Regions from separate parts of the Priestia sp. YIM B13489 genome, predicted to be linked through region 1. Evidence: riboswitches for the same ligand, from Rfam matches in the RefSeq annotation. Region 1 holds a riboswitch; each other region holds the start of a gene.
What was found. Region 1 has a riboswitch for S-adenosylmethionine ahead of ACFX4W_RS24710 (sulfite oxidase-like oxidoreductase). Riboswitches for the same ligand answer to the same signal wherever they lie in the genome.

Region 1 (5,622 bases):
AACTGATCGCGAACGTCTTGACGCAGTGTTTTGCCAATTTTGAAGTCTGCCGTTAAGCGTGGCACTTCACCTTTTACTGCGGCGTTGTAAATTTCATTAATGTTTTTTACAGCTGTTTGACTTTGACTGCTTGTTTCTTGAGATGTAGCTGCATGTGCTGGTGTATCAAGCTGAGCGACAGGAGCAAATCCAAACGCAGTAATTCCTGTAATCGTTGCAGCCGCCGCTGCTTTTGATAGTCGTTGTTTCATTTTCATGATTTTTTCCTCCTATATATAACGATTTAGCAACCTCAGTCTACCTAAAAGAACAGGTAGGCCAGAATAATCAAGGAGTCTTAGTTTAGTTGGTAACTGATATATATATAATTTAACACGTCTTTTAGAATGTAAACGTCAGGTAAAGTAAAAAGCAAAAAACGATTCATTTATCATAGGTGAAAAGATTGGTTTATATTCCTTTATTAGGTAAAAAGCGTAATATAGAGAGGGTTCTAATGTTTTATAAAAAACTAGATAATAATTGTAAGTATGATACAATAAATCAAGTATTTGTTAAAAATACAATATTTATTTCTGGAGTTTTGATGTATGGAAAAAAATTTGATGAGAGGTACGCTTTTATTAACAGCGTCTTCTTTATTAACAAAGATTTTAGGCTTTATTTATATTATTCCTTTCACAGCCTTAGTGGGAACGTCAGGTTACGCGCTTTATAAGTATGCATACGGTCCATATACCTTGATGCTAAGCTTGTCGACAATGGGTCTTCCGCTTGCTGTTTCGAAGTATGTATCGAAATATAACGGTCTTGGAAACTACCGTGCGGGACAAGATCTGTTAAAAGCAGGAATTCTATTAATGACAATAACGGGCATAATAGGTTTCTTAGTCCTCTATACAATGGCACCGTGGCTCGCTGAACTAGTCATTAACGGAAAAGATTCCTCAGGAAATAGTCAAAAAGACGTAGTGTACGTCATCCGAATGGTAAGCTTTGCTTTAATTATTATCCCGCCTATGAGTCTATTACGAGGCTACTTTCAAGGTAACCAGTCTATGGGACCGTCCGCGCTAAGTACGATTATTGAACAAATAGTGCGAGTGTTGTTCATTTTAGCAGGAGCATACGCTGTTATTCACCTTTTTCATAGCACAATGACAAAAGCTGTTGGAATCGGCACGTTTGGAGCGTTTATTGGAGGCGTAGGGGGAATTGGGATTCTTGGAGCGGTTTATTTGAAGCGCAAGCGGTTGATTATGAAAGAAGTGAACAGCGGAAAGAATAATAAGTCCGTTTCGTTCTCTTCAATGTTCAAAGAGATTGTAACGTACGCCGTTCCGTTTGTATTAGTTGGTTTAGCTATTCCTATCTATCAAAATATTGATACGTTTACAATTAACATGCTCTTTCAATCAATAGGATATGGACAAGCTAAAGCCGAAACGATCAACTCCGTTATTGGATTAGCCCAGATTTTGGTGATGGTGCCAGTATCGTTAGCGACTGCCTTCAGCATGTCACTGATTCCGGGCATTACGTCTTCTTTTGTGCAAGGAAATTTACGGGAAGTAAAAGGGAAAATTACAAAAACGCTGCAGCTGCTGTTATTTTTTACTCTTCCTGCTGCCGTGGGGCTTTGTTTATTAGGCAAGCCGGTATATATGATGATTTTTGGAGCAAAAAACAGCCCTGAAATCGGTGGAATTGTTTTACAATGGTACGCGCCTGCTGCCATTTTATTTGCTCTTTTTACAGTAACAGCCGCAATTCTCCAAGGAATTAATCAGCAAAAGAAGCTAATCTTAGGCTTGGGCTTAGGAATTGTTGTGAAGATAGTATTAAACGTACTGCTGGTTTCATGCTTAAAAGAAATTGGACCGGTTGTCGCGACTTACGGAGGGTATGGTGTATCGGTTATATATAACTTTTATTTAATTGAAAAATCCATTTCTTACCGAGTTCAATCACTGGGACAAGCTGCGTTGACACCTGTTTTATTAGTAAGTGTGATGTCAGCCGCTGTGATTATCGGCAATTATACTTCTCACTATTTTTTAGAAAATAAGCTGTCTGCATCTTCACTTGCGATGAGCACATCTTGTATTTCAATTGCTTTAGGTGCTGCCGTGTATCTAGGACTTGGCGTAAAAACAAGTTTAGGGCAATCCGTTGTATTAAATAGAAGAAAAAGAATGTAAAGGAGAGAAAGTAGTGTCAAAACGATTTGTACTAACCGTGGCGGCTGGAGGGTGTATAATAATTTCCGGCGCGCTGCTGCTATTAAATTGGGAAAGATTGTTTGGCGATTATCGTCCCGTTCAAACAGCAACAGCTGTATTCAAGCTAGAAGTGGGAAGTCAAGATGTAGCGAGGACTACAGATTCAGATGATGCTCTTCACTATATGGTGAAAAAAGGACATTTAGATGAATATATTCATATGATGAATGAAAAAGGCTATATGTTAAAAGAAAAAGATATTGATCATAACCGACTTGTTTTTAACGATGGACAAGAGGATGAGCAAATTTACTACAAGCGTTTTGCCAAGAAGTATACGATGATTGATGGAGAAGGGTAAAGGTTTTATATGGTATTTTAGTAGACTAAAATCTTATAACCCTACCTGTTTTTAAAGTTTTTTTGCGGAAAAGAAAAATAATATTGACAATTATGACAAAAAGCTTAATACTGACTTTATTACATAAAACAAATACAATTTGTTTCCTTATCAAGAGAGGTGGAGGGACTGGCCCTGTGAAACCCGGCAACCGCTGTCTATGACAGAATGGTGCCAAATCCTTAAGAGTGTACTGCTCTTAGAGATAAGGAAGAAGCTGAAACAAAGCTCTTCCTTATTTATTTAAGGAAGGGCTTTTTATGTATAAAAAACAATGAGGTGATAATTTGAACAAAGCAGACCGTATTAAACGAATGAAAACACCGGAAATTGATCCAAAGTATGAAGGACGAGTGCCTCCGGGTCAGGTAGTAACGGAGCGCTTTCCGATTTTACATGAAGGCGACGTGCCGGAGTATAACTTAGAGGAATGGACGCTTCGGGTATTTGGGTTGGTAGACAAGGAAGTGACGCTTTCGTATCAAGATATATTGGACATGCCGCAAACGACGGTGAAATGTGATATTCACTGCGTAACGAGATGGACAAGGCTTGATAATGAATTTACGGGCGTGCTGTTTACAGACTTTTTAAAAGCAGTTGGCGTGGAGCTAAAAAGTAAATACATCATGCTGCACGGAGATAATGACTATACGTCAAACATTGAGGTAAAAGATTTACTGAGAGACGATATTCTTCTCGCTCATTCCTTTAACGGAGAGCCGCTTACAGCTAAGCACGGATATCCGCTGCGATTGGTTGTTCCGCATTTGTACTTTTGGAAAAGTGTTAAATGGCTCCGAGGCTTTGAAGCTATTGATGAAAATCATCCTGGCTTTTGGGAGCAAAACGGCTTTCATCTTAGAGGAGATCCGTTTAAAGAAGAGCGTTTTTCTGGAGAAGATTTAGGCATTCCAGAAGATGAGTGGGTACATAAAGACTATGATTAATGAAAATGCCTATGCGTGTGCATAGGCATTTTGTCAGCGCTGGCGGTTTAATTCCCACACAACGTGGCGAAGTTCAGGCAAAATCAGCTTGGTCATAGCTAGACGAACAGCACCGCTTGATCCTGGTGTAGAAAAAACGGCTTTTTCGTTAATCGTCCCGGCAATTGCTCGGCTCATAATTGCTGCGCTGCCAATGTCTTCGGTGTAGCTCAGCATGCGAAACAGCTCGCCAAACCCAACGATTTCTTTATGAATCAGCGCTTGAACGGCTTCAATTGTGACGTCTCGTTTTGTAATGCCGGTCCCGCCGTTTGTGAGAACAACGTCAATGTCCTCAGCACTGCATCCGGCAAGTATCGCTTGTTGAATCGACGTTTGGTCGTCTTTTACAATTTCATAGGAAGCGACCTGCATGTCGTGTTCTTTCAGAAGTTGGATCATTAGCGCGCCGCTTTTATCGGTTTCTTTTGTACGTGTATCTGATACTGTAATGACTTTGCAGCGAACGGGCTGTGTTGCTTTGGATTTATGTTCATGTACGCTCATTATGTACCTCCTTTACGCTTCCGTACGCTTGTAGTCACCATTTTTGCCGCCAGATTTTTCAAGCAGATACGTTTCGCCGATAATCATGCCTTTATCAATGGCTTTGCACATATCATAAACGGTTAGAGCGCAGGCAGAAGCGGCAGTTAAAGCTTCCATTTCAACGCCCGTTGAGCCTTCCGTTTTAACAGTTGCTTCTATTAATAAACGGTACTGATCATTGCTTGTATCCCAGTCAAATGAAAGGTTTACGCCTTTTAATAAAAGAGGGTGACACATAGGAATAATGTCAGACGTGCGTTTTGCTGCCATGATTCCCGCTACTTGTGCGACAGCAAGCACGTCGCCTTTTCCAATTTTATGTTCTACAATGGCTTCGTGAATTTCTTTGTTAACGAGTATGCTTGAACGAGCTGTTGCAACGCGGCGCGTGATAGATTTTTCGCTAATATCGACCATGTTGGCACGGCCCTGGTCATTAAAATGTGTAAAAGAAGACATCGGTGTTTTCATCCTTTTTCAGTAAATTTTGTTGTATGATAGAAATAGTGAGATATGCTATGATTTTACACCATAGCGTAAAAAGTGAACAGACATAAAGGAAGTGAAGAATGTATGTTAGAAAGCAGAACACCTATTTCAATTCCTGAAGCAATTGAAAAAGTCATGACTTATAAAAGAAAAGGCAGCATCGAACGCGTATCGATCACCGAAAGCTACGGACGCTATTTAGGAGAAGATATTATCGCCGACCAAAACGTTCCTCATTTTAATAAATCGCTTTATGACGGCTTTGCGGTTCGAGCGCAAGACTGCGTAGAAGTCTCAAGTGAACATCCTGTTGAGTTCGAAGTAGTAGGTGAAATCGGTGCAGGCTTTGTTTTTGAAGAAGAAGTAAAGCCGTTTCAAGCGGTGCGTATTATGACAGGAGCGCAGGTCCCTCATTCATGTGATGCGGTTGTGATGCTTGAAGTAACGAAGTCGTATGAAAAAGAAGGCAAAACGTATATGGCGTTAAGCAGGCGGGCTTCAAAGTGGGAACACATTGCATTAAAAGGAGAAGAAACAAAAAAAGGAGACGTGCTTGTTTCCAAAGGAACGCGCATTAATCCAGGCGTCACCGCTTTTTTAGCTACGTTTGGCTATGCGGATGTCGCTGTCGTGAAGCAGCCCGTGGTTGGCGTGTTAACAACAGGAAGCGAACTGCTTGATGTGAACGAGCCGTTAGAACCAGGAAAAATTCGCAACAGCAACTCCTATATGGCACTTGCGCAAATTGTAAGAAGCGGGGGAATTCCGAAATACTTAGGAAAGCTTGAAGATGATTTTGACCGCTGCTATGAAGCGGTAGAAAAAGCGCTTGAAGAAGTGGACATTCTACTAACAACCGGCGGGGTATCCGTTGGCGACTATGATTATTTGCCGGCTATTTATGAAAAGCTTGGTGCGAATGTGCTGTTTAACAAAATTGCGATGCGCCCAGGAAGCGTTACAACAGTCGCAG
Region 2 (5,622 bases), 290 kb from region 1:
AGGAGAAGGCACAGCTTTTCATGTTATTCTTCCAGCTTAATTAGAAAGGATAAAAAATATGTACTACGGAGAAATGAATTTATTTTCTGATTTGAAAATTTATATTGTAGCCTCGGAAAAAGGGGTTCAACATATTTGGTTTGATAGCGATGATCATAACGAGCAGCTTAAAAAACTTGTCCATGACGAAAATTATCATCATGTGAAAGAAGCAAAGCGACAGCTGCAGGATTATGCTGGAGGGCGCACGTTAACATTTGATTTGCCTTTGGATATAAAAGGAACAGACTTCCAAAAAGAAGTATGGTTAACGCTTAAAGGTATACCTTATGGACAAACGTGGTCTTATAGTGATGTAGCGGAGTCTGTTAATCGCTCTAAAGCCGTAAGGGCTGTGGGACAAGCGAATCGTCGAAATCCACTGCCTATTATTTTACCTTGTCACCGTGTGATTGGAAAAAATGGAGCTTTAACAGGTTATGCAGGTTCCCAAACTCATATAAAAGAGAAACTATTAATGCTTGAAAGAAATGTAGCAAAAGGCGCTCTGGAGTTAAAATAACTATTCACCGTCCAATTTCCAGCCTTCTCCCTGCACAAAAACACCGTCAATTTGCTGAGGAGAAGGAAGGGAATTTAGTTCTTCATCTTTGGATAAATCGAATAGCTGATAGTGCTGCTTACGATTCAGCGCTTTGTTTTTATCCGTTTTTTGCTCTGAACTCATATTTACTCCCCCTTATTCAAAAAGAATCCCCTATAATATATGTAGAAAAAGAAGAGAGTACTGTTACAATTGTGTTACAAATGCAGGTGAAAACCAGTGCTCAACAAAAAAAAGCCGCATAGCAGCGGCTTTTTTTATTGAGCAGATTGCAATAAAACTTTTTGAATGGATTCCAAAGACGGGGAATGGATAATTCCATGCTCTGTAATAATGGCCGTAATCAGTTCGCTTGGCGTCACATCAAAAGCTGGATTGTACACAGAGATTCCGTCTGGAGCAATTTGTGTATCTCCAATGTGCGTTACTTCTTTAGGTGAACGTTCTTCAATAGGGATGCTGCTGCCGTCTTGAATAGATAAATCAAATGTGGACTGCGGCGCTGCTACGTAAAATGGAATACCGAATGCTTTCGCTAAAAGAGCAAGTCCATATGTTCCAATTTTGTTAGCCGTATCGCCATTTGCTGCAATGCGGTCAGCACCTACAATAATCCCATTAATTCCTTTTGTTTTAATGGTATGAGCGGCCATATTATCCGTAATCAGCGTCACGTCCACTCCCGACTGCTGAAGTTCCCAGGCTGTTAAGCGAGAACCTTGAAGAACGGGTCTTGTTTCACAGGCAAATACTTCAAGCGGAATATCGCGCTGCTTAGACAAGTGAAAAGGTGCTAAGGCTGTTCCGTAATAAGCTGTAGCAATTGAACCAGCATTACATATTGTCATGATTTTATCTTTCTTTTTAAATAAAGAAAGAGCATGATCTCCAATTCGGTAGCACGTTTCTTCATCTTCTACTTGAATTTGAATAGCTTCATGAACAACTTTTGTTTTAGCTTCATTAACGGACGAAGCGGATTCAGCGCTTTTCGCTACGCGCTCCAATGCCCAAAATAAATTGACGGCAGTAGGGCGTGAACTAGCTAAATACTGTTGATCAAGAGCTAGTTTTTTGTTAAATTCCTTGACTGAATCTGTGTCATAGCTAAGCGCAGAAAGAGCAAGACCAAAAGCCGCCGTAATGCCAATTGCAGGAGCTCCGCGTACTTTCAAGGTAGTGATAGCATCCCATACGTCTTTAATGGTTTGCAGCTTAATATATTCAACTTTGCCAGGAAGCTGCTGCTGATCTAATAAAGTAATATATGATTCATTCCATTCCACTGAGCGCGGAAGTGATAGTGTATTTGTCATGCTGATACCGATCCTTTCATTGTGTACATTATTCGTTATCGAAGTAAATGTTCAAATTCATTTGGTGAAACATCTTGTTGGTGCAGAAGCAAATAGCGTCCAATTTTTAACGCAGTACGTTTAGCGTTAATTTTTCTTTCCTCTGAAGAAATTTCGTCTAAGTCCGCCACGTGAGCTAAGCCAATCGTACGTCGAATGATTTCACATCCTGCATATCCAACAGCATCTTGCCACGTTTGCGTTAAAATTTCATGTAATAAGCGCTCATCTTTAGCGAAAGGTTCAGTGTTTTCAGAATGCCAAAGCGCAGTAAAGGTATCTTTGAATACGTTCCATGTGTTCGTAATGTGTGCAAATAACGGTTCGCGATTTGTTTCTCGAGAAAGAGCATTTAAAAATAAATTCGCAACAAATTGCCCTAAATCGAATCCAAACGGACCGTAAAAAGCAAATTCTGGATCAATCACTTTCGTTTCTTGACTGCTAGAAAAGATGCTGCCTGTATGTAAATCACCGTGGATTAGCGTTTGCGCATTTGTTAAAAATTTATATTTTAATTTTGCTGCTTGTAGCTTTACATCACCATCATTCCACAATTCTTCTACATCAGGACGCAGCGCTTTTTCAAATTCATTTGTATCAATATCAAAAAAAGGATCTGTAAAAACTAAATCTTCCGTAATATTGCATAAGTCGGGGTTGCTGTACTTAACAACTTCTTCTTTTTTATCCTGAGGTTTTAAGGCGAAATCAGACGTTTTGAACGCAATATGTCCTAAAAAAGAACCGATATGCTGTGAGAGCAGAGGATAACTTTCACCTTGAATAAGTCCGGCGCGAGAAATCGTTAAATGAGACAGGTCTTCCATGACCGTAACAGCAAGCGTTTCATCGTGGTAATAAACAGCGGGCACAAGTTCTGGCGTAAATGCACCGAATTGCTTGAGCGCATTGCTTTCAATTGTGGCACGGTTCAAGGATAGAGGCCAGCTTTCGCCTACAACTTTTGCATAGGGAAGCGCTTGTTTGACGATAATGGATTTATTTGTTTGATCATTTATGATGTGAAAGACGAGATTTAAGTTGCCGTCACCAATTTCACGGGCAGTCAGTGCTTCTGTGGCATCAAAAAGACCTAGCTTTTTCACAAGTTTGATTGCTGAAATTTCTGTTAAAGGGTGATATTTCTCTGTTTTTGTTGTTGACATCGGAATCCCTCCATAGTTTATTAAACTGATTTGTTTACTAAGTTAATAGGTTTAAGAATATATGGAGGCTTTTATAATTTTAGAAAATATAAAAGCCTCTTTCGTTGGAAAGAGGCTTGATTGTAGTGTTCAAACCTCTTATCTGCCAGAAAAAATTACTTTCTGTTGGAATTAGCACCGTGCCTTTGTAAAACATGTTTTACGGGTGTGATCCATCTTAGGATGGAATGACGGTCGGTTGCTGGGCTTCACAGGGCCAAATCCCTCAGCCAACTCTTGATAAGAGTACGATTACTTATTCAATTTTGATTTGTTTGAATATTTTATGATATCTGGTGAAAATCGTATCATGCAAAAAAACGGCTGTCAATACATAATTAATAAAATTCTGTACGGCGATCTGTAAAGACGGGAATTTGTTTACGAATTTCTTTTACAAGTTCCAGGTTAACCTCAGCACTCAAAAGTTCTTCGCTATCGCCAGCTTCAGCGATTATTTCTCCCCACGGATCGATGACTAAGGAATGTCCGGCAAATGTGTTATTAGGATCTTGGCCTACACGATTACATGCGATTACATAGCATTGATTTTCGATTGCACGGCTAATGAGCAGGGCTTTCCAGTGGGCAAGTCTTGGAGCCGGCCACTGAGCGACAACAAACAAGACTTCTGCTCCGCTGCTAGTGTGAACCCGAATCCATTCTGGAAAACGAATATCGTAACAAATAACTCCTGCGCACAGTGACTGTTCAAGTGTAAAAAGATTTTTTGCTGTTCCTGCTTCTAAATACAGGTGTTCATCCATTAATTTAAATAAGTGCAGTTTACTGTATTGTGATACTTCACGACCTTTTCGGTCAAAAATATACATCGTATTCGTGATGCCTTGCTCTGTTTTTTTCGCGATCGAACCTGCCACAATATTTACTTCGTTCGTTTTAGCAAACTGAGAGATTAATTGCTTGGCTTGCTGTCCTTCATCATCTGCAATTTCGTCTAGCCGCGTCAAATCATAAGCTGTATCCCATAGCTCAGGAAGCACAAGGATATCAGGGTTTTCTTTCAGGGCTTCCGTCATTTTTTGTTCGATATATTTTCGGTTTTTAGTTGGGTTTCCAAACGCAATATCAAGCTGCAAACACGTAATTTTTACACTCACTTTATCATCCGTCCTTTTTTTAGTAGTTGAAAAAAATGACTTTACAAGTTGAGTATTACAATATATTATTTGTGACTAGAATTTCAAGAATTTTTTGAGAAGGTGTGCGATGATGAAACAATTTGAGCAATCGGAACTATTAAAAAGTTTACCAAAACAATTTTTTGCATCACTTGTGGGCAAGGTAGGAAAAGTAATGGCCCAAGGGCACGACGTTATTAACTTAGGACAGGGAAATCCTGATCAGCCTACTCCTTCACATATTGTAGGAACACTGCAAAAAGCAAGTGCTAATCCTATGCATCATAAGTATTCTCCATTTCGGGGGCACCAGTTTTTAAAAGAGGCCGTTGCGACTTTTTATAAACGAGAATATGGCGTTGATGTAGATCCTGAAAAAGAAGTAGCTATTTTATTTGGCGGAAAGGGTGGACTTGTTGAAATCCCGCAGTGCTTGTTAAATCCTGGAGATACGGTGCTGGTTCCGGATCCTGGGTATCCTGATTACTGGTCTGGAGTAGAGCTTGCAAAAGCCAAGATGGAAGTGATGCCTCTCACGGCTGAAAATCATTTTCTACCCGTATACGAAGAGATAAGTGAACGTGCTAAAGAACAGGCAAAGCTCATGTTTTTAAACTATCCGAATAATCCTACTGGTGCAGTGGCAACGGCAGAATTTTTTGAAGACACCGTGGCGTTTGCTGCCAAGCACGATATTTGTGTGGTACACGACTTTGCTTACGGAGCAATTGGGTTTGATGGTAAAAAGCCAATCAGTTTTTTACAGACTCCTGGTGCAAAAGAGACGGGAATTGAAATTTATACTCTTTCTAAAACGTATAACATGGCGGGATGGCGAGTTGGATTTGCTGTAGGAAATGAAAGTGTAGTAGAAGCTATTAATCTTCTTCAAGATCATATGTATGTCAGTCTCTTTGGGGCGGTTCAAGAGGCAGCAGCCGCAGCTCTGTTGGAATCTCAACAATGTGTGAATGATTTAGTTAAGCGCTATGAATCTAGACGCAATACCTTTATTCAAGGGCTTCGAGAAATTGGTTGGGATGTTACATCTCCAGCAGGCTCCTTTTTTGCATGGCTAAAAGTTCCTGAAGGATATACTTCCGAACAGTTTTCAGATTTACTCCTTGAAAAAGCCCACGTTGTAGTTGCTCCTGGTGTAGGCTTTGGAACATATGGTGAAGGCTATGTGCGCGTAGGACTGCTGACGGATGAAGAACGAATGAGAGAAGCTGTATCTCGAATAAAAAAATTAAATTTATTTTAAAAACGCATTGACAATCCTTTTTGAGTTGGCTTAATATGTAAGAAGTTAA
Region 3 (5,622 bases), 130 kb from region 1:
AAAGGGTTTTCCGGGATTTTCAAAGTATAGGGACTAGAAGGTGTTTTCTAGTCCCTGCTTATTATTTTTTCTTTTGATTTTTCAAATAGGTTTCTCCAAGAAGTGTAAATACTTCATTGTAAGTTAATCCAGACTGAGCATTTAAACGTTTGACTTCTTCGACATCTGTTGTTGATGAAGTTGAAATTTGATGCTTGCTTTTTTTCATAAAACCTCTCCTTCTCTATGTAAAATGAATAACATCCCATCTTAGTATATTTCCAAATGTGCCCTACTATAAGTGGAAAAAAACGCCGAAGACACTCATGGTTCTTCGGCTTTTTTTTGCAATAAAGATGAGTGTTTAGAGAAATTAAGAGCGGCGTGAACGGCGAGCACGACGTGAACGACGAGAAGAACGACGAGAAGAACGACGTGAACGACGAGTAGAACGACGAGAGCGGCGAGTAGAACGGCGTGAACGACGAGAAGAACGACGAGAGCGGCGAGAAGAACGACGTGAACGACGTGAACGACGAGAGCGGCGAGTAGAACGGCGAGTAGAACGGCGAGTAGAACGGCGAGTAGAACGACGAGTAGAACGACGAGAGCGGCCAGTGCTACGAGAAGAGCGACGCGGCTTTGTTAGTGGACCGGCAGTTGGCTCTTGAAACATAAAAGATTTCAGTTCTGTACATTCCAGGGCTTCAGCAGCCTCTTTAATTTTTTCAGGTGTAATATGCAATACAAAAACCTCCTTGTCAATTGGACTAGGTCTTGCATTAATAGAATACGCACTGATGCTTGTCCTTGATATGAGTCAAAAGTGGAGTTTGCGCAAATAGTTGATGAGGTGGGGTATCATGGAGAATTTACCCTTCATATACTTTAATAATTGAAGAAAGGTGGTCGAATAATGAAGCAAAAAGAAATCCCTCAATACGCTCTGTTTGTGAATGTAAAAGATTTAAAGGAAATGCAAAGAGATATTTGGTCAGAAGAAGCGGTTCAGGCAACGATGAAGTTTAACAAAAAACGCTACGATATTGATTTGCTGCTAAGAGGCTCCCACATTCGGAAGATGAAAAAAAAGTCATATTATATTGAATTTTATTCTCCAAAAATATTTCAGCGAGCCAAAGAAATACACCTAAACGCTGAATACAAAGATCCATCGCTTATGCGCAACAAATTGTCCCTCGATTTTTTCTCTTCTTTAGACGTTTTATCTCCTCATTCTCAGTTTGTCACTCTTAAGATTAATGGGAAAAATGAAGGAATATATCTTCAACTCGAATCGGTAGATGAACTATTTTTGAAAAAAAGAAATTTAGCGGATGGATCCATATTTTATGCAGTGGACGGAGATGCTAATTTTTCTTTGATGAGCGATTTGGATAAAAGGCCGAAAACAACTTTGTTATCTGGATATGAAGATAAAGCAGTGAAAGAAGGGGATGAGGAAAAATTAGAAAAGTTTATATTTAATCTTAATACGTGGACAAATACGGAATTCGAACAGAATATTGAGAAGTACCTGAACGTCGACCGCTACTTATCTTGGTTAGTCGGTATTATTTGTATGCAGAATTACGACGGTTTTGTCCATAACTATGCCCTCTATCTAAATCATGAAAGCGGGCGCTTTGAACTGATTCCATGGGATTATGATGCAACTTGGGGAAGAGATGTAAATGGAAAAGTAATGGAAGGAGACTATGTCCGCGCACAAGGATTTAATACGCTTACAGCTCGCTTACTGGCCGTGAACAGCATTAAAAAGCGATATATTCAAAAAATGAACAATGTTCTAAATAATCAATTTACAATAGAATACATGAAACCAATCATTTATCAACTGCATGAGTATATTGCTCCTTATGTATTAAAAGATCCTTACGTAAAAGATAACTTGGAACAATTTCACAAAGAACCGGAATTTATGCTGTCTTTTATAAAAGAACGAACAGCATATATTGAAAATAACCTTTTGACTCTTTAAAAAGAGGTAGATTTATAGGCAATTTATAGGCAACAGTGGATTTTGTTAATAATAGGCAAATGCAGGAAATCAATAGCTGTACATGATACGTATATATACAGTATGAATGACCAATAAGGATAACTAATAAGGAGGAAAAACAATGAGTAACTATTACTATGGCCAAGAACAAGGGCAAAATCAAAATCCACGCCAAAAATCAAGCCAAAAACGCAGCCGAAATATACAAATGCCTGATAAAGGCTATTCTTCTCACTTCAAACCCCTAAAAGGAAGAGTGGTGACCGTTTATCGTGGAGGACCTGAATCTAAAACAGGTTATTTGGTTGACGTGCAATCAGATTATTTAATCTTAGCAGTGGAAAGCAACAATAACAATAATAACAATAATGGTGAAAATAACAACCAAAACAACCAAAATAATAATCAACAAGAATATACACTTGTATATTATCACTTAGCGCATGTAAAAAGTATCACTGAAGATACTATGTCAAATTCGGCACAAACGTTTACTGGAATTAGCGCAGAATTAGAATTATATCGAGGAAAAACTTTTGCTACAACTTTATCATTGATGAAAACTAAATATGTGCAGGTTAACCAAGGTGGACCTGAGAAAAAAGCAGGTCAGCTTCTTGATGTCTTAGGTTCATTTGAATCTGCTTATATAGTATTACTCACAGAGGACGACGGTGTCGTCTATATTAATACTGAACACGTTAAGAGTGTGAGTGAATATCAAAACAACAACGGAGATCAAACTAGTCAATCTGCAAATGAACTCTTAGTGAGCCAAGAACCAGAATATATGAAATCCAAAAGCTTTAACGATCTTTTTGCCCACCTTTCTCATAAATGGGTATCAATCAATAATGGAGGACCTGAAGCTGTAGAGGGCGTGTTAGTACAAAGCCGAAATGGTACATTTACACTTGTGCAGAATAATCAAGTATTACGCTTACAGCCAAGACACGTTAAAACCATTTGTGTGGGAGCAAAAGGGGCTTTTAAGCAAAACGATAACAATCAAAATAATGAAGAAACAGAAGAAAATGGAGAGGCTGAAGCTGCGAAGTCTACAGAAGAACGTACAGGAAGCCGTACGGGAGAACGTACAGGACGCCGCACGGGTGGACGCACAGACGATCGCTCGGGAGGACGCCGCACGGGTGGACGCACAGACGATCGCTCGGGAGGACGCCGTACGGGTGGACGCACAGACGATCGCTCTCGAGGACGCCGTACGGGTTCACGCTCTTCAGCACCGGCCGAGAAAGTTATTAAAACGAAAAATTATCGTTGGAAAGCATGATGAAATGGAACATAAAAGGTGCTTATAAAGCACCTTTTCTAACATATAGGAAAAAGGAGGAGAATGAGTATGAGTATGAATCATTATATCAATAAAATTGTGGAGTTGGATATTTCAGGTAAAACGAGATTTGTTGGCAGACTTATTGATCTTGGATTAGATATTATGGTTTTGTATAATGGACATGATTATTTGTATATTCCTCTTTTACACATGCATCGTTTGCGGGAAGTATCCGAAGAAGACTATACGGTTTTACGTGAAATAGAAGAGAATTTGATAGAAGAAAGTCAGCGGATTTCTTATCGTAATATTTTACAGCAGGCAAAAGGGAAATTTATTGAAATTTATGTAACGGGAGGGAAATCATTGCATGGCTATATCACAAGCGTGCTGAATGATTATCTTGTGTTTTATTCTCCAGTGTATAAAAATGTCTTTGTTTCTCTGCATCATTTGAAATGGCTTACCCCTTACAGTAATGAGTTAACCCCTTATTCTTTAAGTGACAAAGAGCTCCCCGTAAGGCCCGCCTCTGCACCTTTTGTCAGAAACTTTGAAGAGCAGCTTAAAAAATATGAAAATCAGCTGGTCGTATTAGATTTAGGGGATCAATCAGAAAAGATTGGCGTACTTAAAGAAGTTTCTAATAATATTGTTGAACTAATTACGGCAAATGGAGAAAGTATGTATTGGAAGTTAGCTCACGTAAAATCTGTACACTTGCCTTAAAAAAAGAGACCTCGCTTTCGTCTCTTTTTTTATGTGTTTATCAGGACAAGTATATTGAATAAACAAATGAGACGATTTAAATTTTTTAGAAAATTATGTTGACAATATAGAAAATCTTTATTAAAGTTATTAACAACAAACGTTAACCACCAACAATTATATAGAACTCTTATCCAGAGTGGCGGAGGGACTGGCCCTGCGATGCCCGGCAACCATCAAATGAAACATTCATTTGAACGGTGCTAATTCCTGTGGAACATCAGTATTGTTCTAACAGATGAGAGAAATCGTGTATAAACGAACACTCTTCCATCTGTGAAGAGTGTTTTTTATTTTGAGTTAAGGAGAGAAATAGATGAAAATTGAAACTTTATTAGTTCGTTCAGGAGTAGGTCGTGACCCTTCAACAGGTTCTATTACAACCCCCATTTACCAAGCATCAACATTTGCTCATCCTGCTTTAGGGCAAAGTACAGGATTTGACTATGCACGTACGGCAAATCCTACTCGTACAGCATTGGAAGAAGCAATTGCTGCTTTGGAAAAAGGAGAAGTAGGAGTAGCATTCGCTTCAGGAATGGCGGGTGTAATGGCAGTTTTAGCACTATTTAAAAACGGAGATCATTTAATTGTATCAGAGGATTTATACGGAGGAACGTACCGAGTACTAAATGAAATTTTTTCAGAGCAAGGAATTACTGTTTCGTACGTCAACACAGCCCATCTCGAACAAGTAAAAGATGCGCTTCGTCCCAATACGAAAGCTTTATTTATTGAAACACCTACGAATCCAATGATGCACGTGACTGATTTGCCAGAAGCAATTGCGTTAGCTAAACAGCATGATTTGCTTACCATCGTTGACAATACCTTCATGTCCCCTTATTATCAGCGTCCTTTAGAGCTTGGAGCAGATATTGTGATACATAGTGCAAGCAAATACATTGGGGGTCATAATGATGTAGTTGCTGGTCTTGTAGTCGCTCGATGTAGTAGCTTAGGAGAGAAAATTCGTTTTTATCAAAATGCAGCTGGGGCAATCTTAGGTCCACAGGATAGCTGGCTGTTATTACGCGGTGTTAAAACGCTAGCGCTTCGTATGGAAAAGCATAATGAAAATGCACTGAAAATTGCAAATTGGCTTACTGCTCATGATCTCGTGGAAAAAGTGTATTACCCTGGTCTTGAAACACATCCAGGCTATGAAATCATGAAGAAACAAGCAACTGGATTTGGAGGCATGATTTCTTTTGCTGTCTCACACCCTGACATCGTGTCAGTACTTTTAGAAAATGTCAAAGTTATTACATTTGCAGAAAGCTTAGGAGGCGTGGAAAGTTTAATGACATTCCCAGCTCGTCAAACACATGCTGATATTCCGGAAGAAATTCGAAATCGTGTCGGAGTAACAAACTGTTTACTGCGGTTATCAGTTGGAATTGAGCACGCAGATGATTTAATTAAAGATTTGAAGGAGGCATTTGATGCATACCAACAATAATAAACATAGATTTGGTACGAACTTAATTCATGCAAATACAGGAATTGACGGTCATTTTGGAGCGGTTAACGTACCTATTTATCAGGTATCTAC

Region 2: linked by a shared signal. The riboswitch ahead of mtnK (S-methyl-5-thioribose kinase) and the one ahead of ACFX4W_RS24710 (sulfite oxidase-like oxidoreductase) in region 1 are both predicted to bind S-adenosylmethionine.
Region 3: linked by a shared signal. The riboswitch ahead of ACFX4W_RS23995 (trans-sulfuration enzyme family protein) and the one ahead of ACFX4W_RS24710 (sulfite oxidase-like oxidoreductase) in region 1 are both predicted to bind S-adenosylmethionine.

What each region holds. Positions count from the first base shown of each region.
Region 1 is NZ_JBHZOQ010000053.1:3,662,605-3,668,226, reverse strand. It holds gene ACFX4W_RS24725 (YjgB family protein) at 1-257, opposite strand, end outside; gene ACFX4W_RS24720 (putative polysaccharide biosynthesis protein) at 591-2,201, shown strand; gene ACFX4W_RS24715 (hypothetical protein) at 2,215-2,583, shown strand; SAM riboswitch class I at 2,728-2,834, shown strand; gene ACFX4W_RS24710 (sulfite oxidase-like oxidoreductase) at 2,910-3,572, shown strand; gene ACFX4W_RS24705 (MogA/MoaB family molybdenum cofactor biosynthesis protein) at 3,606-4,118, opposite strand; gene moaC (cyclic pyranopterin monophosphate synthase MoaC) at 4,131-4,619, opposite strand; gene ACFX4W_RS24695 (molybdopterin molybdotransferase MoeA) at 4,734-5,622, shown strand, end outside.
Region 2 is NZ_JBHZOQ010000053.1:3,374,284-3,379,905, forward strand. It holds gene ACFX4W_RS23140 (PAS domain S-box protein) at 1-40, shown strand, start outside; gene ACFX4W_RS23145 (methylated-DNA--[protein]-cysteine S-methyltransferase) at 59-562, shown strand; gene ACFX4W_RS23150 (hypothetical protein) at 563-727, opposite strand; gene mtnA (S-methyl-5-thioribose-1-phosphate isomerase) at 862-1,920, opposite strand; gene mtnK (S-methyl-5-thioribose kinase) at 1,956-3,128, opposite strand; SAM riboswitch class I at 3,264-3,414, opposite strand; gene ACFX4W_RS23165 (carbon-nitrogen family hydrolase) at 3,506-4,288, opposite strand; gene ACFX4W_RS23170 (pyridoxal phosphate-dependent aminotransferase) at 4,401-5,573, shown strand.
Region 3 is NZ_JBHZOQ010000053.1:3,534,838-3,540,459, forward strand. It holds gene ACFX4W_RS23965 (YppG family protein) at 1-30, shown strand, start outside; gene ACFX4W_RS23970 (hypothetical protein) at 62-208, opposite strand; gene ACFX4W_RS23975 (CotG/ExsB N-terminal domain-containing protein) at 353-724, opposite strand; gene ACFX4W_RS23980 (CotH kinase family protein) at 896-1,981, shown strand; gene ACFX4W_RS23985 (hypothetical protein) at 2,124-3,296, shown strand; gene ACFX4W_RS23990 (hypothetical protein) at 3,366-4,028, shown strand; SAM riboswitch class I at 4,195-4,312, shown strand; gene ACFX4W_RS23995 (trans-sulfuration enzyme family protein) at 4,384-5,529, shown strand; gene ACFX4W_RS24000 (trans-sulfuration enzyme family protein) at 5,513-5,622, shown strand, end outside.